DNA from 2 places in the Leucobacter sp. genome. Region 2 is predicted to be linked to the other one. Evidence: predicted binding sites of a transcription regulator. Region 2 holds the regulator's gene; the other holds the start of a gene.
The links. Region 2 encodes LexA, which represses DNA repair genes until DNA is damaged. Its sites were predicted from a motif close to TCGAACANNTGTTCGA; they were not measured.
Positions count from the first base shown of each region.

Region 1: the regulator LexA is predicted to act here: its motif matches at 13,372-13,387, upstream of ACWKZU_RS18790 (Rv2578c family radical SAM protein).

Region 1 covers NZ_JAIVPF010000096.1:711-15,927, reverse strand. Annotated here, with positions in the region: gene ACWKZU_RS18835 (YciI family protein) at 149-589, opposite strand; gene ACWKZU_RS18830 (dicarboxylate/amino acid:cation symporter) at 826-2,268, opposite strand; gene ACWKZU_RS18825 (YajQ family cyclic di-GMP-binding protein) at 2,675-3,163, shown strand; gene ACWKZU_RS18820 (hypothetical protein) at 3,167-3,934, shown strand; gene ACWKZU_RS18815 (DUF3151 domain-containing protein) at 3,988-4,407, shown strand; gene ACWKZU_RS18810 (adenylosuccinate synthase) at 4,492-5,778, shown strand; gene ACWKZU_RS18805 (chorismate mutase) at 5,790-6,089, shown strand; gene ACWKZU_RS18800 (LuxR C-terminal-related transcriptional regulator) at 6,291-8,723, shown strand; gene ACWKZU_RS18795 (DUF5979 domain-containing protein) at 9,019-13,242, shown strand; gene ACWKZU_RS18790 (Rv2578c family radical SAM protein) at 13,396-14,454, shown strand; gene ACWKZU_RS18785 (3-methyladenine DNA glycosylase) at 14,498-15,217, opposite strand, start outside.
Region 2 covers NZ_JAIVPF010000086.1:84,447-99,663, reverse strand. Annotated here, with positions in the region: gene ACWKZU_RS17665 (S-layer homology domain-containing protein) at 1-347, shown strand, start outside; gene metE (5-methyltetrahydropteroyltriglutamate--homocysteine S-methyltransferase) at 500-2,851, shown strand; gene ACWKZU_RS17655 (hypothetical protein) at 2,848-4,146, shown strand; gene ACWKZU_RS17650 (methylenetetrahydrofolate reductase) at 4,143-5,048, shown strand; gene lipA (lipoyl synthase) at 5,328-6,347, opposite strand; gene lipB (lipoyl(octanoyl) transferase LipB) at 6,344-7,066, opposite strand; gene lexA (transcriptional repressor LexA) at 7,171-7,836, opposite strand; gene ACWKZU_RS17630 (hypothetical protein) at 8,090-8,515, shown strand; gene ACWKZU_RS17625 (heavy metal translocating P-type ATPase) at 8,467-10,530, opposite strand; gene cmtR (Cd(II)/Pb(II)-sensing metalloregulatory transcriptional regulator CmtR) at 10,494-10,862, opposite strand; gene ACWKZU_RS17615 (hypothetical protein) at 10,946-11,389, shown strand; gene ACWKZU_RS17610 (DsbA family protein) at 11,558-12,253, shown strand; gene ACWKZU_RS17605 (DUF7882 family protein) at 12,306-12,629, opposite strand; gene ACWKZU_RS17600 (flavodoxin family protein) at 12,857-13,465, shown strand; gene ACWKZU_RS17595 (hypothetical protein) at 13,674-13,817, shown strand; gene ACWKZU_RS17590 (response regulator transcription factor) at 13,864-14,508, opposite strand; gene ACWKZU_RS17585 (histidinol-phosphate transaminase) at 14,537-15,217, shown strand, end outside.

The DNA of each region.
Region 1 (15,217 bases), on a different contig from region 2:
CCCTCGCCGGTGCTGCTCGTGCCCGGGCTCTTCGTGCCGCCGCCTCGGGTCGCGAGCGCTCACTCCGCCTTCCGGCCCGCGCGCGGGGCGCCGCGCGCCGCGCTCAGGCCTGCCCGCGTCGCGCACCGCCCCGTCCCGGCCGCTCGCCTCACTCCGCCGAGGTCCGCTCCTGGGCGCGGGCCTCGGCGTTCGCGAGGTGCTCCTTCTCCTTCTGCACCCACTCGTTGTCCTGCGGGAACTCGTCGATGCCCGGGATCCGGCGCACCTCGAGCTTGCTGCCCGGGCCGAGGGGGCAGCGCTTGGCCCACTCCTCGACCTCCTCCCGGGAGGACACCTCCAGGATCCAGAAGCCGTTGAAGAGCTCCTTGGTCTCGCCGTAGGGGCCGTCCGTGACGAGCGGCGGATCGGCCGAGAAATCGACGACGAACCCCTCCTCGGGCGGCGCGAGCCCGTCGCCGCCCGCCATGACGCCGGCCTTGATCAGCTCCTCGTTGTAGCGTCCCATGGCCTCGAGGATCTCCTCGAACGGCACCTCCTTCGACGCCTCGTACGCCTCGTCCGTGTCGCGCATGATCAGCATGTACTTCATGATGTTCTCCAATTCGCCGGGAGGGTTCTTCTCGACCCTCTCACTCAATACGTCGAATGGGAACCGCGTGGATCGACACCGCCCCGGAAATTTTCTCCGGAGCCCGCGACGAGATCCGGGCGAGCGGTTCCGTCTCCCACCCGCCGCGAAACGCAGAGCGGGAGCCGCGCCTCCGCTGCACTCCTTCTCGGACGGCAGCAGAGGGCGACTCCCGCTTCGGCGATCGCGCGGATCCGCTACGGACGAGCGGCCGGCTCGGGATCCCGGATCTCGTCGGGCGAGGGTCCGGAGCCGGAGCCCGCGGCCTCGGCAGCCGCCACGTCGTCGTTGTCGAAGGCGAGGCCCTTGCGGGGCGCGTCGTAGAGGTCGAGATCGAGGATCCCCTCGCGCTTCGCGACGATGGCGGGCACGAGCGCCTGGCCGGCGACGTTGACCGCGGTGCGGCCCATGTCGATGATCGGATCGACCGCGAGCAGCAGGCCGACGCCCTCGAGCGGCAGCCCCAGCGTCGACAGGGTGAGCGTCAGCATGACGGTGGCGCCCGTGGTGCCCGCGGTGGCGGCCGAGCCGACGACCGAGACGAGCACGATGAGCAGGTACTGCACGATCGTCAGCTCGATGCCGAAGAACTGGGCGATGAAGATCGCGGCGACCGCCGGGTAGATCGCGGCGCAGCCGTCCATCTTGGTGGTGGCGCCGAGGGGCACGGCGAACGAGGCGTAGCCGCGCGGCACACCGAGATTGCGCTCGGTGACCCGCTGCGTGAGCGGCAGCGTGCCGATCGACGAGCGGCTCACGAAGCCCAGCTGCACGGCCGGCCACACGCCCGAGAAGTACTGCCGCACCGACAGCCCGTGCGCCTTCACGAGCACGGGGTAGACGACGAACAGCACGATGGCGAGGCCGAGGTAGAGCACCGCGACGAACCAGGTGAGCGAGCCCATCTTGTCCCAGCCGTACTCGGCGACCGCGTTGCCGATGAGGCCGAGCGTGCCGATGGGGGCGATGCGGATGATCCACCACAGCACCTTCTGGATCACGGCGAGGGCCGACTCGGTGAGGCGGATGAACGGCTCGGCCCTCTCGCCGATCTTGAGCGCCGCGATGCCCACGGCGACGGAGATCACGATGACCTGCAGCACGTTGAAGCCGGGGCTCGCGGTGAGTGCGCCGGTCTCGAGGTCGGCCGAACCGCCCACCGTCAGGCCGAGGAAGTTGGAGGGGATGAGGCCGGTGAGGAAGTTCCACCAGGTGCCGACGGTGTAGGGATCGCCGGTCTCGAGCTCCGCCTGCGAGGCCGCGGCGCCCGGTCGCAGCACGACGCCGAGCGCGATGCCGATGGTCACGGCGATGAGCGCGGTGATGGCGAACCAGAGCAGGGTCTGCCCCGCGAGGCGCGCGGCGTTGGTGACGCGGCGCAGGCCGACGATGCTCGACACGATGGCGGTGAAGATGAGCGGCACGACGGCGGCGCGCAGGAGCGAGACGTAGCCGCCGCCGATGGTGGCGAGGGTGGCGTGCAGGCCGTTCGTATTGCCCTCGGCGTCGGGGCCGAGCGACATGGCGATGCCGCCGAGCACGAGGCCGAGCACGAGGGCGGCGAGGATCTGCCAGCCGAAGGAGGTGACCCACTTGGGCAGGCGGCGGGCCTGCTGCGGGGCTGCCGTGGTTGCGGACACGTTCGTGTTCCTTTCGGAGCGAGTGGAAAGAAGAGGGGCGCAGGATCCGCGCGCGCGGATCTCCCGCCCGACCGCGGAGCCACTGCGCCCGAGCCAACGAGTATCCTAACAAACTATTCGCCCAGATTATGCCTGGCATTGAGATTCGTCGATGCGGATCCGCTCGGTGCAGGTGCAGGTGCAGGTGCAGGGACAGGGACAGGCGCAGGTGCCTCTCATGCGTCGTCGTCCTGGGTGGCCCGTATCTCGTGCGCTGCGTCTGAGTGTGCGCAGATCGTCGGAACTCGAGGGGGATTCCGACGATCTGCGCACACTCAGCCGGGGGATCGAGGGCGCGGGCGGGGCAGGGGCACGGGGCGCGGGCGGGGCAGGGCGAGAGGAGGTGGATGCGGGGTAGGCTGAGGGCATGGCTGATTCTTCGTTTGACGTGGTGAGCAAGATCGACTCGATGGAGGTCGAGAACGCGGTCAACCAGGCCCGCAAGGAGGTCGAGCAGCGCTACGACTTCAAGGGCGTCGGTGCCGACGTGTCGCTGAGCGGCGAGTCGATCCAGATCAAGGCCAGCACCGAGGAGCGCGCGAACGCGGTGCTCGACGTGCTGCAGTCGAAGTTCATCAAGCGCGGGCTCTCGCTCAAGGCGCTCGACAGCGGCGAGCCGTACGCGAGCGGCAAGGAGTACCGCATCGACTCCAAGCTCAAGGAGGGCATCGACCAGGCGACCGCGAAGAAGCTGAACAAGCTGATCCGCGACGAGGCCCCCAAGACCGTGAAGTCGCAGATCCAGGGCGACGAGCTGCGCGTCAGCTCGAAGAGCCGCGACGACCTGCAGGCCACCATCGCGCTCCTCAAGGGGGCCGACGTGGACGTGGCCCTGCAGTTCGTCAACTTCCGCTAGCCCATGGCGGTCGCGCGGGGGACGGGGCGGTCGGGGATCCCGCGCGGGGCGCGGATCCTCGTCGGTGCGGTCGCGATCCTGCTGTGCGCCGGGGCGACCGCGTGCGCTCCGGAGCCCGGGCCGCCTCCCACGACCGCGACCCCCTCGCCGACGCCCACCCCGGATCCGACCACTCCGGCCCCGACGCCGGAGCCCACCGAGGAGCCGTGGGAGCGCTTCTCCGACCCGCGCTTCCCCCAGAGCTTCGAGGTGCCGCCGGACTGGGAGGTGCGGGAGATCCCGTCCGAGTACGCCGCGGAGGACCAGTACCAGCTCGAGGTGCTCGACGCCGCCGGCGCGGTGCGGCTCCATCTGCTGACCGGGGTGCAGGGGCTCGGGGGAGCCTGCACCGACGCGCTGCCCGTGCTCACCATCGAGGAGCTCGACAGCGAGGCGCTCGAACTGCCGGGCTATGCGCCGCCGGCGGACGCGGCACCTGTCGAATCGGTGCCGCCGCGCTTCGTCTTCCGCGCCGCACAGCTCGCGGATCGTGTCGTCACCAGCCTGTCGGTGTCGGACGATGCGCCCGCCCCCAGCTGCATGTACTACAACCTGCTGCGCGTGCAGGAGGGGCCTATGGCGTTCGCCGACGCGGTGCAGGTCGACGGCTCCGAGGCCAACCCCGCGCCGCCGCGCACCTTCGCCTCGATGGACGAGGCGCGCGCCTTCATGGGGACCGAGGAGTACACGACGCTCAAGCGCGTGCTCCTCTCGCTGCGACTGGCGCCGTAGCCGGGGAGACCGGCGCCGGGATCCGACGCGGGGGCGCGCAATAGACTGGCCCCATGATCGGAGAGAACCTGCTGGGCCCCGAGCCCACTCTGCTGGCCGAGGATCCCGCGGTGGCCGCCGCGCAGCAGCCGGGCGCGGATCCCGAGACCGTCGTGCGCGCGCACCCCGAGTCGCCCCTGGCGTGGGCGGTGCTCGCCGATATCGCCGACGCGGAGGGGCGCGAGATCGAGGCGTACGCCTTCGCCCGCGTGGGCTACCACCGCGGCCTCGACGCGCTGCGCAAGTCGGGCTGGCGCGGCGCGGGTCCGGTTCCGTGGAGCCACGTGCCCAACCGCGGCGTGCTGCGCGCGCTCTACGCCCTGCGTCGCGCGGCCGCGCACATCGGCGAGCAGAGCGAGGTGGATCGGCTCACCGAGTTCCTCGACGGCGCGGATCCGGAGGCGATCGAGCGGATCGAGGCTCCCGCGGGCTGAGGCGGCGCGGGCTCTTGAGCGGGGCCGTCGGCGGGCCTCGCTAGACTGGCTCGGTAACTGCCTAAGCCGAAGGAAGGGGCTGAGATGCCCGCAGTGCTCATCACCGGTGCCCAGTGGGGCGACGAGGGGAAGGGGCGAGCGACCGATCTGCTCGGCAGCCGTGTCGACTACGTCGTCAAGTTCAACGGCGGCAACAACGCCGGCCACACCGTGGTCGTGGGCGAGGAGAAGTACGCGCTCCACCTGCTCCCCTCCGGCATCCTCACCCCGGGTGTCGTGCCCGTCATCGGCAACGGCGTGGTCATCGATCTCGGCGTGCTCAAGCAGGAGCTCGATGCGCTGAGCAGCCGCGGCGTCGACGTGTCGAAGCTGAAGGTCAGCGCCAACGCCCACGTGATCACGGCCTACCACCGCACGCTCGACAAGGTCACCGAGCGATTCCTGGGCAAGCGCCAGATCGGCACCACCGGGCGCGGGATCGGCCCCGCGTACGCCGACAAGATCAACCGCGTCGGCATCCGCATCCAGGACATCTTCGACGAGAGCATCCTGCAGCAGAAGGTCGAGGCGGCGCTCGAGTTCAAGAACCAGGTGCTCGTCAAGATCTACAACCGGCGCGCCATCTCGCCCGAGGAGGTCACCGAGGACCTGCTGAGCTTCCGCGAGATGCTCGAGCCGATGGTGTGCGACACCGGGCTGCTGCTGCACGAGGCGATGCAGCAGGAGCAGACCATCCTGTTCGAGGCCGGTCAGGCCACCATGCTCGACATCGACCACGGCACCTACCCGTTCGTCACCTCCTCGAACGCCACCGCGGGCGGTGCCAGCACGGGGTCGGGCCTCCCCCCGCACCAGCTCGACCGCGTGATCTCGGTGGTCAAGGCCTACACCACCCGCGTCGGCGCCGGTCCGTTCCCGACGGAGCTCTTCGACGAGAACGGCGAGCACCTGGCCCGCGTGGGCCACGAGTACGGCACGACGACCGGGCGTCCGCGCCGCTGCGGCTGGTACGACGCGCCGATCGCGCGCTACGCCGCTCGCATCAACGGCGTCACCGACTTCGTGCTCACGAAGCTCGACGTGCTGTCGGGCCTCGAGACGATCCCCGTCTGCGTCGCCTACGACGTGAACGGCGTGCGGCACGACGAGATGCCGGTCAACCAGAGCGACTTCCACCACGCGAAGCCGATCTACGAGGAGTTCCCGGGGTGGACCGAGGACATCTCGGGTGCGCGCCGCTTCGAGGATCTGCCGAAGAACGCGCAGGACTACATCCTGGCGCTCGAGGCGATGAGCGGCTCCCGCATCTCCGCCATCGGCGTCGGCCCCGAGCGGGAGCAGGTCGTGGTGCGCCACGATCTGCTCGACTGAGAGGCGGCCGTATGAGCGAGCCGACGCCGCAGGAACGACTCGAGCAGCTGCGCGCCAGCATCGACAACATCGATGCCGCCCTGATCCACATGCTCGCCGAACGCTTCCGCTGCACGCAGGAGGTGGGCCTGCTGAAGGCCGACAACGACATGCCGCCCTCGGATCCCGCCCGGGAGGCGCGGCAGACCGCGCGGCTGCGCGCACTCGCCGAGGACGCGCACCTCGACCCCGAGTTCGCGGAGAAGTGGTTCAACTTCGTCGTGGCCGAGGTGATCCAGCACCACACCCGGCTCGCCGGCGAGGTCGAGTAGCCGGGGCCGCTTCGCGGGCTCGTGACCGGGCGTCTCGATGCGCCCCGGGGCCGGCCCCCGGGCCGGAGCCGGTCGCGCCCCCGATCCTCCCCGCGCGTTCCGGGTATTAGAGTGAGATCACCGGAGTGGCAGCCGGGATCTCGTGCGCCTCGAGGACCGATTCGCGGCGCGACCTCGTGACGGTGCCGTGCGTAGGTGGTGATGGATGTGGGAGCAGCCCGCGGCGACTGGCGCGCCCCTCGGGTGCCGGCGAGCGCGTTCCCCCGGCCGCGCCTGGTGGAGCGCTTGGCCTCCTGGCCCGACATCACGGTCGTGCACGGTCCGCTCGGCTCCGGGAAGACGACGCTGATCGCCTCGTGGGCGGCCTCGGTGGACACGCCGCTGCTCTGGTGCGAGCCGGAGGGCGGAGGGTTGCCGCTCGCCGATATCGAGGCGTTCGCCGCCGCTGAGGCCGGTGTGCTCGTGATCGATGCCGGGGAGCGGATCGACGGTGCGCACCTCGAGCGGCTCGGCGGGCTCATCGACCGCGCCCCGGGGCTGCGCGCGGTCGTGGCCACGCGGAGCGCCCGGACCGTTCGGGAGATCGCGGCGGCGTCCGACGCGGCGCTCGATGTCATCGGGCCGTCGGATCTGCGCGTCACCCTGGAGGAGCTCCGCGAAGCCGGCCTGCTCGACGACGACGCCGCCCGGCAGGAGCTGCTGCGCCGGTCGGAGGGGCTCGCGATCGCGGTGCGGGCCGAGGCGGATGAGGCACTCGGACGGGTCTCCGGCGCCCGGGAGCGACTCCGGCGCAGGGTGCACGGGGTGCTCGCCGAGCGCCCCGGACGCGCGGAGGCGTCGTACCGCGTCGCCCTCCTGCCCCGCGTCGACCGGGCGATCCTGGCGCTGTGGGGGATCCCGGAGGAGCTGCCCGCTGTGCTGGACGAGGCGGGACTCGCCGAGTGGGACGGCGACTGGCTGCGCCTCCACCCGTTCATGCGCAGCGTGCTCCTCGAGGACTCCGAGCGGAAGGTGCCGGCACCCGAGCGGCGGCGCCTGGTCGCCGCCGCGGTGCGCGGCTCGCTCATCGCGCGGGATCCGCTGCAGGCCCTGCGGGCGGCGTTCGAGCTGGACGATCCCGCCCTCGCGACCGAGGTCGTCTTCGCCAACATGATCGAGCTGTTGGAGACGCGCGACGAGACCTACGAGATCTTCACCGGTGTCCCGGCTGCCGGCCTCCGCGGGTATCCCGCCCTCACCGTCATGCTCGTGCTGCTCTCCAACATGGATCCGCGCACCCGGCCGCGCGCACTGCAACTGCTCTCCACGGAGTCCCTGTTCCAGCGGCTGCACCCCAACCGCGGCCTGCACCGGGAGCGCGTCGTCTACCGCGCGTTCGAGGCGGCCGCGCTGCGGCTGACGCCGTTCTCCGGGCGGGCGCTTCCGCTCATCCGGCGGGCGGCGCAGGATCTCTCGGCGCTGACGGAGGAGGACTTCGGCGCGCTGGGCCGCATGGGGCCGACTCTGCAGGTGCACCTCGGGATCGGCGCCTTCTACCTCAGGGATCTCGATCTCGCCCGGCGATGCCTGGAACTCGCGGATGCCGCGCACATCGAGGCCGGAAGGGCCGACCGGGTCGACCCGCTCTCCCTGCGCGCCGGCCTCGCGGCACTGAGCGGAGAGCTGCCGCTCGCGCGGCGGCTGCTGGCCGAGGCGGACGCGGCGGAGTGGCCCCCGGGCTGGCGGGAATCCAGCCCGGCCGACTTCTTCAACCTCGGCATGGCGGTGCTCGCCCTCGAAGACGGCGACCCGAGCGCCGCGGAGCGCTATCTCGCCGAGGCCGGGCCGATCGCCGAGATCGTCGAGCACTGGACGCTGTACGCGCTGGTCCGCGCGCGCCGCGATCGTCTCGCGGGCGAGGTCGATGCCGGGCTCCTGCGGCTCGCGCGCCTCCGTGAACAGCGGGGTTCCACGCCCGGAACCGCGATGGCGCGCGGTCTGCTGGACGCGGCGGAGGCCGACCTCCGCCTCGCCGCCGGGGAGCCGAACGCCGCCCGGCGGATCGCCGCCCGGTCCGCGAAGCACAGCTCGTCGTGCCGCCTCGCCCTCGCGCGGGCCGAGCTGGCGCTGGATCGCCCTGCCGCGGCCGCGGTGCAGGCTCAGCGGGTGCTCAAGGCCCCCTCCCCGACGCCGCGGAACCGCCTCGAGGCCGAGCTGGTGCTGGCCTGCGCGGCGCTGCGGGCCGGACACCGGCGGGATGCGGAGACGGTGGCGAGGCGCATCGCCGAGCTGATCCGGGCTGCGGGCCTGCGTGCCCCGCTGCGCGCCGTCGCCGCGCGAGATCGGGACGCCCTGGGCGAGACGCTGCTCCGAGCGGGCGTCGCGCCCGCGATCGTCTCGCTCATGGGCGCCGAGGCGGAATCGTTCGAGAGCGTGGAGGCGCCCGTGGCGAGCCTGACCCGTCGTGAGCAGGCGGTGCTCGCGGCGCTCGCCGAGACCGGCGCGCTGGACGAGATCGCAGCGAGGCTCTTCGTGTCGCGCAACACCGTGAAGTCGCAGTTGAGCACCGTCTATCGCAAGCTCGGGGTGTCCTCCCGCGAGGCCGCGCTCACCCGTGCCGCGGTGCTGGGCCTGCTGGAGGAGCCGGCGGTCTGAAGCGCCGGCGGTCTGTCGTTCCGGGCTGCTCCTCTCAGCGCTCCGCGCGTCGGCCGGGCGCGGGAACGAGTGCGGCGGCCCTCCCTCCCCGGCCTGCGGCCGCCTCGCGGGATTGGCCAAAGGGTGAAGATCAGGGTGAATTATTCGACCTTTGTCTAGGTCCTTGACCCATACCTCCGGTTGGATAACGGAGGGGAAATAGCTCTGACGTGGGGACAGCGAGCTATTGGCGGTCTTGTCATGCCAAGGAGAGGGAGCGGAAGTCATCGTGCGAAAACGAGCTTTCAGACGTGCAATGAGAAGTGCCGGGAGGTGGATCGCCGGAGGGCTCGCCGTAGCCCTGTTCGGCGGTGCTCTGGTGGTCGGCGGAGTCGGAGCGGCTCCGGCCCAGGCGGTCGGGACGAACCCCGACGTCGAGATCTCCAACATCAAGCTGACCGACCCGGATGGGAACGAGCTCACCGGGCAGCTCACGGTGAACGACGAATTCACCATCACGGGCGAGTGGGACGCGACGGACGCGAACCCGCAGCCGGGGGAGACGTTCACGCTCGGCCTGCCGGACGTGTTCGACTTCGTGCTGCCCGCACCGCCGATCGACCTCACGGGGCCGAACGGCGACGGCGAGATCGTCACCTGGGCGAGCTGCGTGCCCGACAACGGCACGGGAGTGCTCACCTGCACCTTCACCGAAGCGGTCGAGGGCTGGGACGAGATCCGCGGCACCTTCCAGTTCGACGCCCGCGCGGTGCAGGAGACCACCGAGGAGCAGGTCGAGTTCGACCTCAACGGCGTCTCCGGCGTGGTGGAGCTGCCCGGCGAGGGCGGCATCGACAGCGGCATCACGCTCCCCGACGAGGTGTCGAAGTCGGGCGTGATGAACGGCAACAACTGGTCGATGACGTGGACGGTCGACATCCCGGGCGCCTCGCTGGTCGCCGCGGGGGGCAGTGTGGCCCACATCACCGACACGCTGGGAGCGGGCCACGAGTTGTGCGACCCCACCGGATTCATCGTGCAGACGGTGCGCGGCGACACGGTCGTCAACGTGACCGAGCTCGCGGAGTTCGACGGCGCGCCGGGGGACACCTCGTTCGGCATCGACCTGAACGCCCCCGAGGGCGGCTTCGACGCCGGGGTCACCTACCGCATCAAGTACCAGACCTGCACCCCGGACGGCAACATCGATCCGGCGGGCACCGTCTACACCAACTCGGCCGAGATCGAGGGCTGGGGCGAGGCCGGCATCGGCATCGGGCAGGTCACCAACCGTCCCTGGCACCAGAGCGTGGCGAAGTCGGGCTCCGTGCTCGGCGGCACCGAGCGCAACGGGAAGATCCGCTGGACCGTCACGGTTCCGGGCAGCGAGCTCGTCGGCAAGAACAGCTTCACCCTCGCCGAGTCGCTCGGCAGCGGACACGAGGTCGGCGCCGACACCATCAGCGGCCTCACGGTGCACGAGCAGTACGGCCCGAGCGGCGATCGCCGGAGCGAGGTCACCGACGAGCTCGAGCGCACGATCAACTCGCAGAGCGGCAACGCGTTCAACGTCACCTTCGCGATCGAGAACACCGAGGACTTCGCGTTCAAGACCTCGGACTGGCGCTACATCATCACCTACTACACGTACGTGACGAGCGAGGAGCTGCCCGAGGGCGGCACGGTCTACGCGAACTCCGCCTCCGTCGACGGCCAGGTCACCACGGGGACCGCCGAGGTGCCCGGTCGCAGCTACGCCAAGAGCGGCAACCTGAACACCGCGGCGAAGACCCTCGACGGGGTCGAGCACTCGGCGTTCACGACGCTCGACTGGACCGTCACGATCCCCGGTGAGCGGGTCGACGGCCTGGAGGAGCTCGTGCTCGAGGACGTGCTCAGCGAGACCCACGGCGTCTGCGTGGCGGGCGATCCCAGCGAGGGGCTCGAGGCGCGTCTGGGCCTGAACGTGCGCGTGCTCGATCAGATCTCGGGCGGCGGGCTGACCCCGAACCCCGCGAACCTCACCGACCTCACCGTCGCCGAGATCGACGGGCAGACGCTGACGCTCACGATCGGGCAGCCGGAGGGCGGCGAGTTCGATCGCGACTACCAGTATGTGATCTCGTACACCACCTGCACCACGAGCGGCGGCATCGACGCGCGCGGCACCGAGTACACGAACCAGATCACCGGATCGGGCGTCGACCGCTCGGGCAAGGTGACCATGAACTACTCCGGTTCGGGTACGGGCACGGGCGTCGCCAAGGGCTCGGTCGCGGTCTCCAAGAAGATCACGGGCGCCGGCGCGGCCTTCGTGCCGGACGGCACGACCTTCGACGTGCAGGTGCGCGAGTTCGCTCCCGGGGCCTCGACGCCGGAGAACACCTACACCCTCGCGGTCCCGCTGAACGGCGAGGCCGTGAGCGGGCACTTCCAGCGCGGCAACGGCTGGACGATCGAGCTCTCCGAGCCGACCTTCCCGACCGTGCCCGGCGTGTCCTTCGGCACACCGCGGTTCGCGGAGGGCGAGGGCATCGTGCTCAGCGAGGACGGGACCGTCGCCACGGCGTCGATCAGCCCGCGTTCGAACGTCGCCGTCGAGCTGACGAACGAGGCGCAGCTCGGGCAGATGCAGATCGCGAAGGTGATCGAGGGCACCGCGGCGACCCACCCGAACGCCCTGGAGCAGGAGTTCACCTTCACCGCGGCGATCGACGTGAGCGGCCTGGGGAGCAACGTCCCCGCGCAGGCCGATCGCACGTTCACGCTCAAGGGCGGCGAATCGGAGACGCTGGAGAATCTGCCGATCGGGGCCGTCGTGACGGTGACCGAGGCGCAGCCGGCCGATGACGACACGCTCACCTGGGCGACCCCCGTCGTCTCGCCGAATCCGGTGACCATCACCGCGGATCACGTGGCCACCCCGGCGGCGGTGACCGTGACGAACTCGGCCTCGCGCACGGTGGGCACCTTCTCGCTCTCGAAGCTGGTGACCGGCGATCAGGCCGAGAACCCGGCGGTTCCCGGCGCGGTCTCCGTGACGGCGAGCTGGCAGGAGGAGGGCGGCGAGCCGCAGACCGAGGAGCTGACCGTTCCGACCGACGGCACCCCCGTCGCGTTCGGCCACGACCTGCTCATCGGCACGCAGGTGACCCTGACCGAGACGCCCCTCGTGGACGGCTCGAGCATCGCCTGGGGCGCACCGGGCTGGAGCGGCACGAACGTCGCGGCCGGCGAGGGGAACAGCGCGATCGTGACGATCGGCCGCACGGCCGACGCTGCGGTGGTGCTCGAGAACCACGCCGCCACGTCGGTTGCGGGCATCAGCCTGCTGAAGGTGCTCGCCGGCGAAGCCGTCGCCGATGTGCCGGCCGACGCGGAGTTCCCGGTCACCGCGACCTGGGAGGACGCCGACGGCGAACCGCAGTCGCGCGAGCTGCTCATCAATGCGAGCGAGCCGACGCCCCTGGGCGTCGACCTGCCCGCGGGCACCGTCGTGACGATCACCGAGGGCGATCGCCCCGCGATCGACACCGTCGACTGGGGCACGATCTCCTTCGGCGGCACGGGGGTCACCGATGCCGGAGACGGCTCTGCGACCGTGGTGGTTTCCGAGCAGCAGGACGACGTGACGCTCGTCTCCGTGACGAACGAGGCGAACTGGACCGCCGGTACGTTCTCGCTCTCGAAGCAGTTCGACGGCATCCTGGCCGATGACGCCGACGTGCCCGACACGGTCGAGGTCACCGCGACCTGGAACATCACAGAGGGCGGCGAACTGGTGCCGCAGTCGAAGACGCTCGTGGTGCCGACCGACGGCAGCTCGGTCGAGTTCGGCGAGGATCTCCCGGCGTTCACCGAGGTGACGCTGTCGGAGGCCAAGCCCGCCGAGGGCAGCCGCTTCACGTGGCTCACCCCGGTCTGGAGTGCCGACGACCATCTCGTCGTGCACGAGGACGGCACCGCCACCCTGACCGTGCAGCCCGCGGGCGCGCACGAGCTCCTCCTCACCAATGGCGTACTGGCATCGGTGGGCAGCCTCGAGCTGACCAAGATCGTCAGCGGTTCGGGCGAGGGCATGGTTCCGGAGGACACCGCCTTCGAGATCATCGTGGAGTGGACCGATCTGCTCGGCGAGCAGCAGCGGCGCGAGGTGACGGTCACCCCGGAGGAGTCCGTCGCGATCGACGGCTTCCCGATCGGCACCGAGGTGACCCTCACGGAGAAGGCCGGGAAGAACCCCGCCGGCGCCGAGTGGGTCGGCGCCGAGTGGAGCGCCGGGAGCGAGGGCATGACCGTCGACTCCGACGGCCGTACCGCGACGGTGACGGTGAGTGCCGAGGCGCTCGCGTCGGCCGGGCTGGTGCTCGACAACGAGTACCGGGATCGTGGCGATGTCGGGGGCACCGGCGGTGAGCGCGGCGATGGCCTGAGCACCACCGGCGCCACCGTGGGCGGGATCGTCGCGGCTGCGGCGCTGCTGCTCGGCCTCGGTGCCGCGGTGCTCGTGCTGCAGCGCCGCACCCGCAAGCGGGCGTAGCGCGGATCGCTGCGGGGCGGTCGGGGGGCACTCCGGCCGACCCGCGGCATCGGCGGCGACCCGCGAGAGCGCGCCCCTTCTCGATGAGGGGCGCGCTCTCGCGCATTCCGGTCCGGACTGGACTTTCATTCGAACATATGTTCGAATGAGTGCGTGAGGTGGAGCGGTCAGAGCGTAGGGGCGACGTCGGGGGCGGCGCTGCCCGGCCTCGAGCTGGGCGAGGTCGCCGCGGTGCCGGGGCACCTGCGCACGGTGCGGGCTCCCGAGTTCGCCGGGCTCGTCTTCCACGAGGTGCTCGCGAAGAGCGCCCTCAACCGGGTGCCGGGCGAGTCGTCCATGCCCTTCTCGTGGACCATCAACCCCTATCGCGGCTGCTCCCACGCCTGCGTCTACTGCTTCGCGCGGGGCTCGCACCGGTACCTCGACCTCGACACCGGTCGCGACTTCGACTCGCAGGTCGTCGTCAAGGTCAACGTGGCCGAGGTGCTGGGACGCGAGCTCGCGAAGCCGTCGTGGTGCGGCGACGCGGTGGCGCTGGGCACCAACACCGACCCCTACCAGCGGGCCGAGGGCCGGTACCGGCTCATGCCCGGGGTCATCGGGGCGCTCGCACGCGCGCGCACGCCGCTGTCGATCCTCACGAAGGGCACCCTGCTGCGGCGCGATCTGCCGGTGCTCGCCGAGGCGGCGGAGCGCGCGCCCGTCGAGCTGGCGATGTCGATCGCGGTCGCCGACCCCGATCTGCAGCGATCCGTCGAGCCCGGCACGCCGAGCACGCAGGCGCGGCTCGCCACCGTCGCCGCGGCGCGCGATGCGGGCTTCGCACCCGACGTGTTCCTCATGCCGGTGCTGCCCGGACTCACCGACTCGGCGGCCCAGCTCGAGCCCCTGCTGCGAGACATCCGCGATGCGGGAGCGCGCTCGGTGATGTACGGCCCCCTGCACCTGCGCACGCACGTGAAGCCGTGGTTCCTCGCCTGGCTCGAGCGCGAGCACCCGGAGCTGCTGCCGATGTACCGCTCCCTCTACCCGGGCAGCGCCAGCCGCGCCCCGCAGGCGTACCGCATGGAGCTCGCCGCTCGAATCCGCCCGCTCATCCGGCGCTACGGTCTGGAGTGGTCGGGTCGGGATCGCGCCCCGCGCGCGCCCTCGCCGCCCGAGCGGCGTCTCGCGGCGGCCGTGCCGGGCGATCCCGCGCCCACGCTCTTCTGAGGTCTGGTCGAGGCGGGAGCGGCTCCGATCCGATCCGCGCGGCCTACGCCCCCCGGGCCGCGCGGGCGATCGAGATCGCCGAGAGCACGCGCTCGCGCAGCGCGTTCCCGCGCTCGGCGAAGATCCGCTGCCGCCGCACGTACTCGCGCTTGCCCGCGGCCGTCTCGACGGGAATCGGGAGCAGCGCTTCGCCTGCGGCGCCCGTGTATCCCGTGACGTCGTAGGGCGAGGCCTGCATGTCGACCTGGCGGATATCGCGGGCGAGCTCGAAGCAGTCGAGCAGCAGCTCGCCCGGCACGATCGGGCCGAGCTTCGCGGCCCACTTGTAGACGTCCATGCCGGCGTGCAGGCACCCGGACTGCTCCATGCCGGGCTGGTTCTCCCGCGTCGGCCGCAGCGCGTTGAGCGGTGCGGCTTCGGCGGTGAAGAAGCGGAACGCGTCGAAGTGGCTGCAGCCGATCGGGTGCGTCTCGACCACACGATCGGTCGCGGCGTGACCGATGCGCAGCGGCAGCGCCGCGTGCCGCAGCTGCTCGGGAGTCATGCGGTAGACCATGGCCCACTCGTGCAGCCCGAAGCAGCCGTATCTCGGGGTGCGCCCGAGTGTGGCCGCGAGCAGCTGCTCCACGTAGTCGACCGTGCCGCCCCGCTTCGCGAAGAACGCGGCCGCGTCGACGGCGGCGTCCGCGGGCGAGCCGGCCACCGCCGCGTAGTAGCGCCAGGATTCTCGCTGCCGGGCGGCCTCCTGCAGCGTCGCGCCTGC
Region 2 (15,217 bases):
ACAAGTTCTACACGCAGATCATGTGGGCGTACGAGAACGGGGTGACGACCGGCATCAAGCAGCCCCGGGGCAAGCTGAAGTTCGCACCCGGCGACCGCATCACGCGCGAGGCGATGGCCGCCTTCATGTACCGGCAGTACCGGACGGAGCTGCCGAGCACCGGAGGGTCGCGCACCTTCACCGATGTGCCGAAGAACCACAAATTCGCGCGGGAGATCACCTGGATGGCTGCGAACGGCATCACGACCGGGGTGAAGCAGCCGGGCGGCAAGGCGGCGTTCCAGCCCAAGGCCACGACCACGCGGGAGGCGACCGCCGCGTTCCTGCACCGGGCGGAGACGAAGTAGGGAGCGCTGCGCGGATCGCCGCGTTGCGGGCGTAATACTTCGTCATTCATACGGCGCAACATGCGGGACGGACGTCCGGGGCCCGGGATACCGTGAGGGTGTCCCGAGGCTCCTCGGGCGTCCGCAACCCGCTCACGAGTCGAAGGACCCGCATGCCCGCAACGACGACCCTGCCCAACGCCACGATCCTCGGTTACCCGCGTCTCGGCCGCCGCCGCGAGCTCAAGCGCGCCGTCGAGTCCTTCTGGAAGGGCACCACGAGCGAGGCCGAACTGGTCGAGACCGCCCGCGAGCTGCGGGCGGCGACCCGCGCCCGCCTCGTCGAGCTCGGCCTGCCGGCGTCTGGAGGCGCCGTGCCCGAGAGCTTCAGCTTCTACGACCAGGTGCTCGATGCGACGCTGGCGCTGGGCGCGATCCCGCATCGCTTCGCCGACGTGGCGGCCGGCGCCGCGAGCGATCTGACGACCTACTTCGCGCTGGCGCGCGGCGACGAGGACCACCAGCCGCTCGAGATGACCAAGTGGTTCGACACGAACTACCACTACAGCGTGCCCGAGATCGACGAGCGCACGCCGCTCGCGGCGAACCCCGCGGACCTCGTCGCGCAGCTCGTCGAGGCGGGAGAGCAGGGCATCGAGTCCCGCCCGGTGCTCGTCGGCCCCGTCACCTTCCTGCTGCTGGCGAAGGCCTCCGACGAGGCGGGCGAGGGCTTCCGGCCGATCGACCGTCTCGACGAGGTGGTGGCGGTCTACGCGCAGCTGCTCGCGGCGCTCGCCGCGGCCGGCGCGACGTGGGTGCAGCTCGACGAGCCCGCGCTCGTCTCCGACTCCCTGTCCGTGCCGCGGGAGCAGGCGCTCGCGCTGGTCGAGCGCGCCTACGCGGCGCTCGGCGCCTCGGAGCAGCGTCCGCGGATCCTGCTCACCGCCCCCTACGGCGACTCGTCCCGTGCGCTCGTGCGCCTCGGCGCGCTGCCGGTGGAGGCCGTGCAGGCCGACCTGGTGCGCGGCTCGCTGCCGCAGGACGCGCTCGCGTCCGGCGAGCTGGCGCGGGCCTTCGCCGGCACGCAGCTCGTGGCGGGCGTCGTCGACGGCCGCAACATCTGGCGCACCGATCTGCGTGCCGCCTTCGGGCTCGCAGCGCAGCTGCAGCAGGCCGGCATCGACACCGTGATCGGCACCTCGAACAACCTGCAGCACGTGCCGCACGACGTGAGGGACGAGTCGAAGCTCGACGAGCGGCTGGCCTCGTGGCTCGCCTTCGCCGACCAGAAGGTCGAGCAGGCGGCGATCCTCGCCCGCGGTCTCGCCGACGGCGCGGCCGCGATCGAAGCCGAGCTGGCCGAGGTCGACCGGGTGCTCGCGGATCGCGCTGCCGCCCCCGGCGTGCGCGTCGACGGCATCCGGTCCCGCGTCGCCGCCGTGACCGAGGCCGACCGGCGTCGCGCGCCCGAGCAGGAGCGCCGCGACGCGCAGGCCGCGCTCGGCATCCCGCAGCTCGCCACCACCACCATCGGCTCGTTCCCGCAGACCGGCGAGATCCGCAAGGCCCGTGCCGCGTTCACGAGGGGCGAGATCGACCAGCAGTCCTACGACGGCTTCCTGCGCGAGGAGATCGAGCGCGTCATCCGGCTGCAGGAGGAGATCGGGCTCGACGTGCTCGTGCACGGCGAGGCCGAGCGCAACGACATGGTGCAGTACTTCGCCGAGCACCTCGACGGCTTCGCGGTCACCGAGCACGGCTGGGTGCAGTCCTACGGCACGCGTGCGACCCGGCCGTCGATCCTGTGGGGCGACGTCTCGCGTCCCGCACCCATCACCGTCGCCTGGTCGTCCTACGCGCAGTCGCTCACCGATCACCTCGTGAAGGGCATGCTGACGGGGCCCGTCACGATCCTCGCCTGGTCGTTCGTGCGCGACGACCAGCCGCTCGGGGACACCGCGTCGCAGGTGGCGCTCGCACTGCGCGACGAGATCGACGACCTCGTCGCGGCGGGCATCAAGGTCGTGCAGGTCGACGAGCCGGCGCTGCGCGAGCTGCTGCCGCTCGACGCCGAGCGCCAGGCGCCCTACCTCGACTGGTCGGTCGGCGCCTTCCGCCTCGCGACGAGCGGCGCGGCCCCCGAGGTGCAGATCCACACGCACCTCTGCTACTCGGAGTTCGGCGAGATCATCGACGCGGTCGACGGGCTCGACGCCGATGTCACGAGCATCGAGGCCGCCCGCAGCCGGATGGACGTCGTGGAGCCGCTCGGCGAGCACGGCTACTCGCGCGGGATCGGCCCGGGCGTGTACGACATCCACTCGCCGCGCGTGCCGAGCGTCGAGGAGCAGACCGAGCTCATCAGGATTGCCGCGGCTCGCATCCCGGGGAAGCAGCTGTGGGTCAACCCCGACTGCGGACTGAAGACCCGCGGCTACGAGGAGACCGTGGCGAGCCTCACCAACCTCGTGCTGGCGGCGCAGGCCGTTCGCGCGGCCGAGCTGAGCGGCGCGGGGGTGGCGTGACACCCCCGAATCCGGGCGAGGAGCCGGCCGCGGCCCCGGGAGCGATCCCCGGGGCCGCGGTCGGGCCCTGGCCGGCCGGCGAGCTCCCCACCGAGCCCGTCGGCTCGCTGCCCCGTCCGGCCCGGCTGCAGCGGGCGGTGCTCGACGCCGAGACCGGGCTCACGTCCCAGGCCGAGCTGCGCGAGGAGCAGGACCGCGCGGTGCGCGACACGCTCGAGCGGCTGACCGCCACCGGCTCGCCGATCATCAGCGACGGCGAGCAGCGGCGGCAGAGCTTCGCGAGCTATCCGCTGGGCAGCGACTCCGCCGACGTCGAGGAGGGGCCGGTGTTCGCGGTCTTCGCCGACGGCCACCACCGGGTGATCCCGAGCCTCGCGCGAGCCCCGTTCCGCTTCCGCGCCTGGGCCGCCGACGACGTCGCCGCGGCCCGCGCGCTCACCGCGCTGCCGTTGAAGCAGGCCGTGATCTCGCCCTCGATGCTCTCGCTCATGGTACCCGCGGAGGGTCTCGGCGCGTACACGCGCGCGGTGTTCCTCGACGACGTGGTGTCCGGCTGCGCCGAGGACATCAGGCGCTGCTTCGCCGCGGGAGCCTCCCGCGTCACGATCGACTTCACCGAGGGGAGGCTGGCGCTGCGCCGCGACGTGCGGGCCCCCTGGGCGGGTCCGGAGGCGCTCGGGGGATTCATCGAGCTCATCAACCGGGTGCTCGAACGGCTCGCTCCCGAGGAGCGCGCCGCGGTCGGCGTGCACACCTGTCCCGGCAACGACAACGACTCCGCGCACAGCGCCGACATCGACTATGCGGAGCTGATTCCCGAGCTCTTCCAGATCGAGGCGGGCTACTTCCTCGTGCAGGCGGCGAGCGAGAAGGATCCGGATCGCGTGGCCCGGCTGATCGGCCGTCAGCTGCGGCAGCGCTCGCGAGCGGAGACCGCGGCCCCCCGCGTGCTGCTCGGCGTCACGAAGCCCACGAGCCCGAAGCTCGAGACCGCCGAGCAGATCCGGGACCAGCTCGTGCGCGCGGCCCGGTTCATCCCGGCGGAGCTGCTCGGCTCCACCGACGACTGCGGTTTCTCGCCCTACCTCATCGACGAGAAGCCGCGTCACGGCTCTCCGGACTTCGCGCGCGACGTCGCCTTCGCCAAGATCGCCGCGCGCGTGCGCGGCACCGCGCTGGCGAGCGAGGAGCTGGGCGGAGGCGCACCCGCGGAGCCGCTCTCCTACGCCGGCTACGGGGTCACCGGACAGCCCGCGCCGCGGGAATCCGTCGTCCAGAACGGCGTGCCCTCGTGAACGCGGTGCTCCTCACCGGAAGCGCTCCGACGCGGGCGCGGTTCTCCTTCGAGGTGTTCCCCGCGCGCAGCGGTGCCGCCGCGCTCGCGCTCGGGCATGCGGTGCAGCACCTCTCGGCGGCCGATCCCGACTTCGTCTCGGTCACCTACGGCGCCAACGGATCGAACCGCGACGCGTCGCTCGACCTGCTGAAGTACCTGCGCGACCACACCGATGCACTGCCGCTGGCGCACCTCACCACCGTGGGCGAGAGCCGCGAGGCGCTGCGGGAGACGATCCACGGCATCATGGACGCGGGCGTGCACGACTTCCTCGCGCTGCGCGGCGACCCGCCCCGGGGCCTGGGAGAGGAGGACCCGAGCGTGGCGGGCTCCCTCAGCTCGCTCGAGCTCGTGGAGCTCATCACCGAGGCGCGCGCCGAGCGTCCGCCGCTCACGAGCGTGGGGCGAACGGCGGTCGCGGCGTACCCGAACGGGCATCCGCTGTCCCGCTCCCGCTCCGAGGACATCGAGTGGCTCATCGCGAAGCAGGAGGCCGGGGCGCAGTTCGCGATCACGCAGCTCTTCTTCCGGGCCGAGGAGTACCTGTCGTTCGTGGACGACGCGCAGGCGGCGGGGCTGCGGATCCCGATCCTGCCCGGCCTCATGCCGGTGTCGACGAGCGCGCAGCTGCGCAAGGTGGCGTCGCTCGCGGGCCGGCCTGCGCCCGCGGGCCTCGAGCGCGAGATCGAGGAGCTCGGCGGGTACGCGCCCGAGCTCGGCGTCGAGCACACGGTCGAGCTGGCGCGCGAACTGCTGGCCGGCGGCGCGCCGTCGATCCACCTCTACACCTTCAACCGGCACGAGCAGGTGCTCGCCGTGCTGCGCGAGCTGCACCTGCTCACGCCCGATCCGGTGCGGTGACGGGCGCAGCTCGCCTGTTCCGGTGCTCGCCCGGCCCGCCGGCCTCGTCTCACCGACCCGTCGGCCTCGTCCCGATCCGCGCCGGCCCGCTCACCCGCCTCGTCCTCCCCGCTCACCCGCCGCCCGAACCCGCCTCTGTCTTCGCGCGTCAGTAGGTGTCGCTACCGCGGCAGTTTGGTGACATCTACTGGCGCGCGAAGAGAGGGAGTGGCACGGGTACAGGTGAGGGCGCGGGTGGGAGCCGGATGCAGGTGGATGGGAACGCGGGGCGGCTCGGGGTCACACCGCCTGGGGGAACGACTCGGCTGCCCGATCGGCGAGGTGCTGCAGCGCCTCGGGGACGGGGCGGCCCTTGCGCGCCATCGTCTGGGCCCAGAGCCGGCCGGCGCGGTAGGAGGAGCGCACGAGCGGGCCGGCCAGCACGCCCGCGAACCCCATCGCGTCGGCCTCGGCCTTCAGCTCGACGAACTCCTCGGGGCGCACCCAGCGATCGATGGGGTGATGGAGCTTCGAGGGGCGCAGATACTGCGTGAGGGTGAGGATGTCGCATCCGGCGTCGCGCAGCTCTCGCATGGTGCTCGTGATCTCCTCGCGGGTCTCGCCCATGCCGAGGATCAGGTTCGACTTGGTGATCATGCCGGCCGCCCGGGCCTGCGTGAGCACGCCGAGCGAGCGCTCGTAGCGGAACCCCGGCCGGATCCGCTTGAAGATGCGTGGAACGGTCTCGAGGTTGTGGGCGAAGACCTCGGGCGCCGCTTCGAAGACCTGCGCGAGGTCCTCGGGACGGCCGCCGAGATCATCGGCGAGCACCTCGACGCCCGATCCCGGGTTGAGCTCATGGATCTGCCGGATGGTCTCGGCGTAGAGCCACGCGCCGGTGTCGGGGAGGTCGTCGCGGGTGACGCCGGTGATGGTGGCGTAGCGCAGCCCCATCGTGCGCACCGACTCGGCCACGCGGCGCGGCTCGTCCGTGTCGAGGGGCAGCGGCTTGCCCGAGGTGATCATGCAGAAGTCGCAGCGCCTCGTGCAGATCGAGCCGCCGATGAGGAAGGTGGCCTCGCGATCCTCCCAGCACTCGAAGATGTTGGGGCAGCCGGCCTCCTGGCAGACGGTGTGCAGGCCCTCCTTCTGCACCAGCGCGTGCACGTCTTGATACTCGGGCCCGAGCCGGGCGCGGGTCTTGATCCACTCGGGCTTCTTCTCGATGGGCGTCTCGGCGTTGCGGGCCTCGATGCGCAGCAGCTTGCGGCCCTCGGGCTCGGGGCGTGCGCCGGTCGACGGCAGGATCCGCGCGCTCACTCGGCCGCCTCCTCGAGGGCGGCCGCCAGCCGGGCCTCGAGCACGGGGGCGATGTCCGCCGGTGAGACGGTGCAGCCGGCGAGCCCGGAGAGGGTGGCCACTCCGGCGTCGGTGATGCCGCAGGGCACGAAGTTCGCGAAGGGGGAGAGATCGTTGCTGCAGTTGACGGCGAGGCCGTGCGTGACGATGCCGCCGCTCGTGTGGATGCCGATCTGCGCGAACTTGGAGGGGGCCGGCGCTCCCGTCTCGGCCCAGACGCCCGCGCGGCCCGGGATGCGGAAGCCCGCGATGCCGAACTCCGCCGCGGTCTCGATGACGACCCGCTCGAGCAGTCGCACGAAGTCGACGACCCGGAGGCGCTCGCGCAGGCGGATCACGGGGTAGACGACGAGCTGACCCGGGCCGTGCCAGGTGACCTTGCCGCCGCGATCGACCGGGACGACGGGAGTGCCGTCCTGCGGGTACTCCTCGGGGAGCGCGCGCCTGCCCGCGGTGTATACCGGAGTGTGCTCGAGCAGCAGCACGGTGCCGCGATCGGCGCCGTCGCGGATGCGCTGCGCGGCCGCGTGCTGCAGCTCCAGTCCCCTGGGATAGGGGACGAGATCGGGGGCCAGCCCGGCGGTGATGAAGGGCACGGCGCGGGATCGGGTCCGAGCGGGAGCGGTTTCGGCGACCGGTGCGGTGTGGGTCGTCGGGGAATCGGTGAGCGTGAGCGACATGCTCTCAAGATTATTTATACTCGGTTTAACAAATCAAGTCGGGGACGCGAAAGGGCCGCGGATCCACTCGGATCCGCGGCCCTGGGGATGGCCCGGGTGCCGGCTCAGACGGAGCGGAACACCGCCACTACGCGGCCCAGCACCTCGGCGTGATCGCCGAGGATCGGCTCGAAGGCGCTGTTGCGGGGGAGCAGCCAGGTGTGCCCATCGCGGCGGCGGAACACCTTGACGGTGGCCTCGCCGTCGAGCATCGCCGCGACGATGTCGCCGTTCTCGGCCTCGCGCTGCTGGCGCACCACGACGAAGTCGCCGTCGCAGATCGCCGCGTCGATCATCGAATCGCCGACCACGCGCAGCATGAAGAGCTGCCCGTCGCCGACCAGCTGGCGGGGGAGCGGCACGATCTCCTCGACCTGCTGCTCGGCGGTGATGGGCACACCCGCGGCGATCTGGCCGACGAGGGGCACGTACGCGGCTTCCTCGGGCTGCTGCGTCGGGGCGTCGGCGATGGCGCTGCTCGTCTCCGCGAGCTCGACGAGGATCTCGAGCGCGCGCGGCCGGTTCGGGTCGCGGCGGATGTAGCCGCCGAGCTCCAGGCGGCTGAGCTGGTGGGTGACGCTCGAGAGCGAGGAGAGGCCGACGGCGTCGCCGATCTCGCGCATGCTCGGGGGGTATCCGCGGCTCTCGACGGAGCGCGCGATGTACTCCAGGATCGCCTGCTGCTTCTCGCTCAGGGGCTTCGCGGAATGGGGCGCGGCAGCGTTGCTCATCGCTGTCCTTTCTCGGCCGGGCGGTGCTCGGGTGACGCGATCCGTGAATGTCAGTGGTTGCTGGTTCAGTGATCCCGTTGCTCGAAACCCTAGCCGTTGACTTCGAACACGGGCAAACATGTGTTCGAGTGTCGCGGAAAAGATCGAAACATGTGTTCGATGAATCGCTTGCGGTTTCGGAAACTCGAAGATATATTCGAAACAGATGTTCGCCCGGCGCAGCCGGCGAAGGTCGAGCAGAAAGGACACCACGATGAATGCGCAGACGATTCCGGCCCAGGGCGCGCTCGAGATCGCGTCGGTCGCGGGTTCCGCCGCCGACGGCGGCGCGGTCAAGCTGCGGCTCACCCGTCGGGGGCGCGTGGTGTTCGGAGGCCTTGCCACGGTGCTCGTGGCGGGTCTGCTGGCCTTCGTCGCCGCTCTCGGCGCGCCGCAGGCCGTCGCGTCCGACGCCGAGGGCGGTCAGCAGTTCCACTACGCGGTCGTGCAGCCGGGATCCTCGCTGTGGTCGCTGGCCATCGAGCTCGATCCGTCGGCCGACCCGCGCGACCTGGTGGCCGAGATCGTGCAGCTCAACCAGCTCGAGGGCTCCGGGGTCGAGGCGGGGCAGCCGATCGCGGTGCCGCTGCGCTACTCCGAGAGCCCGGCGGTCGTGTCCGCCGATGAGCTGGGGATCTGAGGTTCTCGCGACCCCTGCGGAGCGAGCGCGCGTCGAGGCCACCTGGCGACTCCCACCGGGTCCTTCGGGCGGCTGGCGGCTCGGATCCCGTTGAGAATCACGACGACCTCGGCCAACTCGTGCACGAGCACCACGCCGGCCAGCCCGAGTACTCCGAAGAGCGCGAGGGGGAATAGTGCGACGATGATCGCCAGGGCGAGCACGATGTTCGCGGTCATGATGCGACGGCCCCTGCGGGCGTGCGCGATCGCGGCGGGGATGAGCCTCAGGTCGTGCCCTGTGAACGCGATGTCGGCGGATTCGACTGCTGCAGCCGAACCCTGCGCTCCCATCGCGATCCCGACCGTGGCGGTTGCGAGAGCCGGTGCATCGTTGATGCCGTCGCCGACCATCGCAGTCGGCCGCTCCGCCGCGAGCGCCTCTATCGCCTCGGCCTTGTCTGCGGGAAGCATCTCCGCACGCACATCGAGGATCCCGGCCCGCGCCGCGAGAGCGCGCGCGGTGAGCGCGTTGTCCCCGGTCAGCATGGCGGTCGCGATTCCCTGACCGCCGAGCAGACGCACGGTCTCGGCGGCCTCGGGACGGAGTTCGTCGCGCACGCCGATGAGGCCCACGGTCTCCTCTTCCTCCGCGACGGCGACCACGGTCATGCCCTGCTCGGCCATCCTCTCCGCGTCGCGGCGCAGTGCTCCTGCTCCGAGCCTGCGCACGCTGCCGACCCGCACCCGCCGGCCGTCCACGCGGCCCTCGACGCCGTGACCGGCTTCCTCGGTGAGGTCCTGCGCCCGCAAGCCGGGCCTCGGCGCGGCCGCGATGATCGCCGTGGCGAGCGGGTGCGCGCTGCTCGCCTCGAGCGCGGCGGCGAGGGCGAGCACCCTCTGCCGGTCGATGGTCCCGGCGGTCCGAACGTCGACGACGACGGGCTCGTTGCGGGTGAGGGTTCCGGTCTTGTCGAATGCGACGCGGCGGATCGTGCCGAAGCGCTCGAACGCCTCGCCGGAGGTGATGATCACGCCGAGCTTCGACGCCGAGCCGATGGCGCTGATCACCGTGACGGGAACCGCGATCGCCAGGGCGCACGGCGAGGCCGCCACCAGCACCACGAGGGCGCGCTCGATCCACAGCCGGGGGTCCCCGGTCGCGATGCCGAACAGCGCGACGAGCGCGGCCGCCGCCAGGACGAGCGGCACGAGCGGCCGGGCGATGCGGTCGGCCAGTCTTGCCCGCGCTCCTTTTCGGGCGTGAGCCTGTGCAACCAGCGCCACGATCCGCGTCAGCGAGTTGTCCGTTCCATCGGCGACCGCCTCGACGCACAGTGTCGCGGAGCCGTTCACCGTTCCCGCCGCCACCGGGTCGCCCGGCCCGGCGAGCACGGGAATGGATTCGCCCGTGACGGCCGACGCGTCCACGCTCGACCGTCCCTCGACGATCACGCCGTCGGTGGCGATGCGCTCACCGGCGCCGATGACGAGCACTTCGCCCCGGCGCACGTCGGCGCCCGCGATCGTGATGTCGCCCTCGGGGCGCCGCACGCGCGCGGTGTGCGGGATGAGTTCGAGCAGCGCGCGAAGGCCCGCTTTCGCCCGGCTCATCGCACGATCCTCGAGTGCTTCTGCCAGGGAGAACAGGAACGCCAGTGCGGCGGCCTCGCCGATGTGCCCGAGCAGCACGGCACCGATCGCGGCGATGGTCATCAGCAGGCCGACGCCCGGTTCGCCGTGACGGAGCCGCCGGATCGCGCCCGGGACGAAGGTCGAGGCTCCGGCGATCAGCGCCGTGAACTGCAGCGCCAGCGCCGGGACGCCCGCTCCCGCCCACTCGCAGGCGTATCCCGCGAGCAGCAGCAGTCCTGCGAGAGCGGAGGGCAGGAGGGCCGGATCGCGCCACCATGCGGGCACTCCCGCCTCGGAGTCGCGCTCGGCGGGCATCGCGGCCGGAGCGGCGGGTTCGGGGGTGGCGGGGCCGCAGCACTCCTCGCTCACATCGTCTCCCGCGCCGGGCCGTCCGAGCAGCATCCCGGCACGGTGCACGCCGGATCTACGCAGGGGGCGTCCTCGTCGACCGCGAGCGTGGCATCCACGAGCGCGGTGAGCGCCGCCGTGAGGTGCGGGTCGGCGATCTCGTAGCGGGTCCGCCGGCCTTCGGGCTCGGCCACCACGATGCCGCAGCCGCGCAGGCACGCGAGATGGTTCGACACGTTCGTGCGCGTCAGCTCGAGATCCCGCGCCAGTTGCGCGGGATAGCCCGGAGTCGACAGCAGGGACAGCAGGATGCGCGAGCGCGTCGGGTCGGCCAGGGCGCGGCCGAGACGATTCATGACGTCGAGGCGAGAACCTATGGTCAGCATGTGATGACTATACAGTACATACTGACCTATTCGAGCGTTGCGAGCACGGCGACGGCAGTGCCACTGACCCTAGAATGACACCCATGTCCACGGATTCGCAGCAGCGTCGCGCGAACCGGGGAATCCGCTTCTTCCGCGGCGTCGCGATCGCGTGCGCGGTGCTCATGGTCGCCGTCGGTCTCTGGGCGAGCGCGCACCACGAGACCTCTCGGACGGCCTCGGAATCGTCGACGCTCTCGGACATCGCATCGCTCACGGATGTCGCTCCGTTCGCCGTTGGTGCCGATATCGAGTACGCCGGGACCGATGCCGGGCACGCCGGGGATCCCGGCGGAGACCCGCTGATGGAACTCTGCGCGCTCGGCGTCCTCTGCGGGCTCGCGATCTGCGCGGTCCGAGCGGTGCGACGGGGGCCCGGGAGCGCGTCGCGTCGCGGCCCGCGCACTGCGGGCCGGGCGCTCCCGCAGCTGCGTTCCCGCGAGACTGCCGGCCCTCGCCTCCACGTGCTCGGAGTGCTCCGGATCTGATCGGCGCCGCGCCGTATCGTCACGCCGTATCGTCCGCTCCGTGTCGCCGCTCGCGATCCGCGATCGGGGCAGCGGTGCGTCGCCCGTACCGGCGGCGCGCCCCTCGAGCGTGCGCGAGACGGCGGACCCGACTCGTCCAGACAGACTCTCATCCGCACAGGAGGCATCATGCCCGACCCAGCACCGACCCGACCCGCATCCCGACTCACCACCTCGATGAGAGCGATGCTCATCACCGTTCCCGCATTGATCCTCATCACCGGGATCCTCGTCATCGTCGCCCTTCTCGATCGTCCCTCCGAAGAGGAGACGGCCGCCACTCGGGCGTCGACGCCGGTGATCGAGGCGGATTCTCACGTGCTCGACGCCGCGGGCGAGCACGCTCCGACGCTCGTGGAGTTCCTCGATTTCGAGTGCGAGGTGTGCGGAATGGTGTACCCCGCCGTCGAGGAGCTGCGGGAGGAGTACGCCGGAGAGATCAACTATGCGGTCAGGTACTTTCCGCTGCCCGGCCACCACAACTCGATGAACGCTGCGCTGGCCGTCGAGGCCGCGGCGCAGCAGGGCGACTTCGAGGGCATGTACCGGATGATGTTCGAGACCCAGGGGGAGTGGGGCGAGCAGCAGGCCGGCGAGGCGCCGCGATTCCGCGGTTACGCCGAGACCCTCGGCCTCGACCTCGACGCCTATGACGCCGCGATCGCGGATCCCGCGACCCGGGCCCGCGTGGAGCGCGACTTCGCCGCGGGGGAGGCGCTCGGCGTCACCGGCACGCCGACGTTCTTCCTCGACGGCGAGATGCTCGAGATCGCCTACACCTCCGAACTCGCCGAGGCGATCGAGGCGGCGCTCGCCGAACGATAGGCGCTCGCCGGCCCTTCGTGGCGATCATCGGGCGGCCGAAGGCCCGTCGGGGCTAGCCCGACGGGCGACGGCGTCCGTGCACCGCCCGCTCGGGCACGACCACGAGACCGCGGTCGCCGTAGGACAGCCGCGTGAGAGCGGCGATCCACTCGCGCGACAGCGGGCCCTGGACGGTGCCCGAGAACTGGAAGGCGATGGGCATCTCCGGCGAGATCCAGAGCGAGATCGTTCCGCTGCGCCCGGTGTCGTGAGGCGCCCAGGTGAGGAAGAACGACTCCTTCCTGCGCAGCTTCGCCGCGATCACGAATCGCACGTGCTCGAGGGTCCGGTCCTCGAACTCGTAGCGCAGCGACTTTCCGTAGATGAGAGTTCCCAAGACGAGCCTTCGTGATTGTTCCCGATCGCCGGCCCCCGGGGCCGAGGGCGAACAGGGACGACCCTGCGGGAACCGACGGTATCAACGAGACCTACCACCCGGAGGGGTGTACTTTTCGGTCGCGTGCTCCTCTAAGATCGCCTCGCTTCGGCGCCGGACCGTAGCGCTGAGCGCTCTACGGCGAAACCCCCTGCCCGATCGTTCTCGAGCGTTCTAGCGTGGTCGGCATGGACGCATCGCTGAAGGCCCTCATGATCAACTGCACGCTCAAGGTCGCGCCGGAGCCGTCGAGCGGGGACGTGCTCGGCGGACAGGTGCTCGACGCTCTCGCGCAGCACGGCGTCGCGGCCGAAAGGCTGCGAGCCGTCGACCACCGCATCCTCCCGGGAGTGGAGGCCGACATGGGGCAGGACGACGCGTGGCCGGAGATCAGGCGCGCCGTGCTCGACGCGGACATCCTCGTGCTCGTCACCCCGACCTGGCTGGGACAACACTCGAGCGTGGCGCAGCGGGTGCTCGAACGGCTCGACGCGGAACTGGGGGCGACGGATGACGCCGGCCGGCCGACCCTGTTCGACAAGGTCGCGATCCCGGTCGTCGTCGGCAACGAGGACGGCGCGCACCACATCTCCGCCGTGCTCGGCCAGGCGCTCGGGGACGTCGGCTTCACGATTCCCGCACAGGCCGCGGTGTACTGGAACGGGGAGGCGATGCAGAAGACGGATTACCGGGAGCTCGACTCGGTACCGGATCCCGTCGCGGCCGCCACGGCGACGGCGGCCGCCAATGCCGCGCACCTCGCCCGCCTCCTGCGCGCGGAGCCCTACCCGGTCTAGCAGCCGCCGCGAACGGGCCGCCGGGCGGAGGCCTCCCGGGAGGCGCGAGGGGATCGCTAGCGGGAGATTCGCGAGGAAGATCGGCCGGCATCGCGCGATGAGACTTCGAGAATGACCCCCGTTCGGGTACTAGAGGTGACGGTCGGGGCCGACCTAGGGTGAACCCTGGAAACCGTTCACCCGAGAGAAACGTCCGAGGTCGAGCCGCATGATTACCGGAGTCGCCGTTCTTCCGATGCTCGTGCTGCTGGCCGCCGTAGGCGCCCTCGTGGCCGGCATCGTCTTCATGGTGAGGAGATCCCGCAAACGCCGCGAGTCGGCGAAGCCGGGGGCTCCCGATCACCAGTCGTGATATCGCTCCCGCGGTGCCGCAGCGCAACGGCTGATGCAGACGCGTCCTAGGCACCCTCGTCGGGCAGCATGCCGTGCTCGATGCCCCAGCGCACGGCCTGCGAGCGGCGCTCGACGCCCATCTTGCGGTAGGCCGAGCGGATGTAGGACTTGAGCGAGTTGAGCGTGATGTAGCTCAGCTGGGCGATCTCGGGATTGGTGAGCCCCTGCGTGATCAACGCGATCACCTCCGCCTCGCGAGCGCTGAGCCCCTCCCGCTGTCCCGGCCAGGCGCCGGCGGAGACGGCGGTCTCCTCGGCGGGGTGCTCCCGCGCCGGCGAGGTCACGATCTCCCCGGCGTGGATCCGCTCGAGGGCGCCCACGAGCTCCGCGGCGCTCGAGGACTTGTCGATGTACCCCCGGCAGCCGTGGTCGAGCGCCCGCGCGATGAGATCCTCGTGCGTGTTCCAGGTGTAGACGACGACGGCGCCCGATCGCGGGTCGGCGACGACCTCGTCGACCGCGTCGCCCGCCGCCCGGGGCCGCCCGAAGGTGTCGTAGAGCGTGAGGTCGACCTCGCGGTCTGCCGTGTCCCGCACGTCGACCTCGACCACCTGCACGCGCGAGGCGAACGGCTCGAGGATCGTTCGCAGCCCCATGACCACCAGCTCGTAGTCGTTGAGCAGGCGGACGCGCAGGGGGCGAGGGATCATGCGCCCAGTATCCCAATAGACTGTCCTGGTGACCAGCCTGAGCGATCTGCCCCTCCGCGCCAACCTCGTGGGCAAGCAGCCCTACGGCGCTCCCCAGGACCCGGTGCCGGTGAGCCTCAACGTCAACGAGAACACGCACCCGATCCCGGAGGACGTCGTCGCCGACATCGTCGAATCGCTCGCCCGGGCGGTGCGCGGTGTCAACCGGTATCCCGACCGTGAGTTCACCGAGCTGCGCGAGTCGCTGGCCGGCTACCTCGGTCACGGTCTCACCGCGGAGCAGCTGTGGGCCGCGAACGGGTCGAACGAGGTGCTGCAGCAGATCCTGCAGGCCTTCGGAGGGCCGGGCCGTTCGCTGCTGAGCTTCACCCCGACCTACTCCATGTACCCGCTCCTGGCGTCGGGCACCGACACCGACTGGATCGCCGTCCCCCGTCCCGACGACTACGCGCTCACGCCCGAGATCGTCGTCGCGGCGCTGCGGGAGCACCGGCCCGACATCGCGATCCTGTGCGGCCCCAACAATCCCACGGGCACACCGCTCGATCGCGACGTGATCCTCGCCGCCTACGACGCCTTCGACGGCATCCTCATCGTCGACGAGGCCTACCAGGAGTTCGACGCCGAGCGCGAGAGCGCCGTCGCGCTGCTGCCCGGCCGCCACCGGTTGCTGGTCTCGCGCACCATGAGCAAGGCCTTCGCGTTCGCC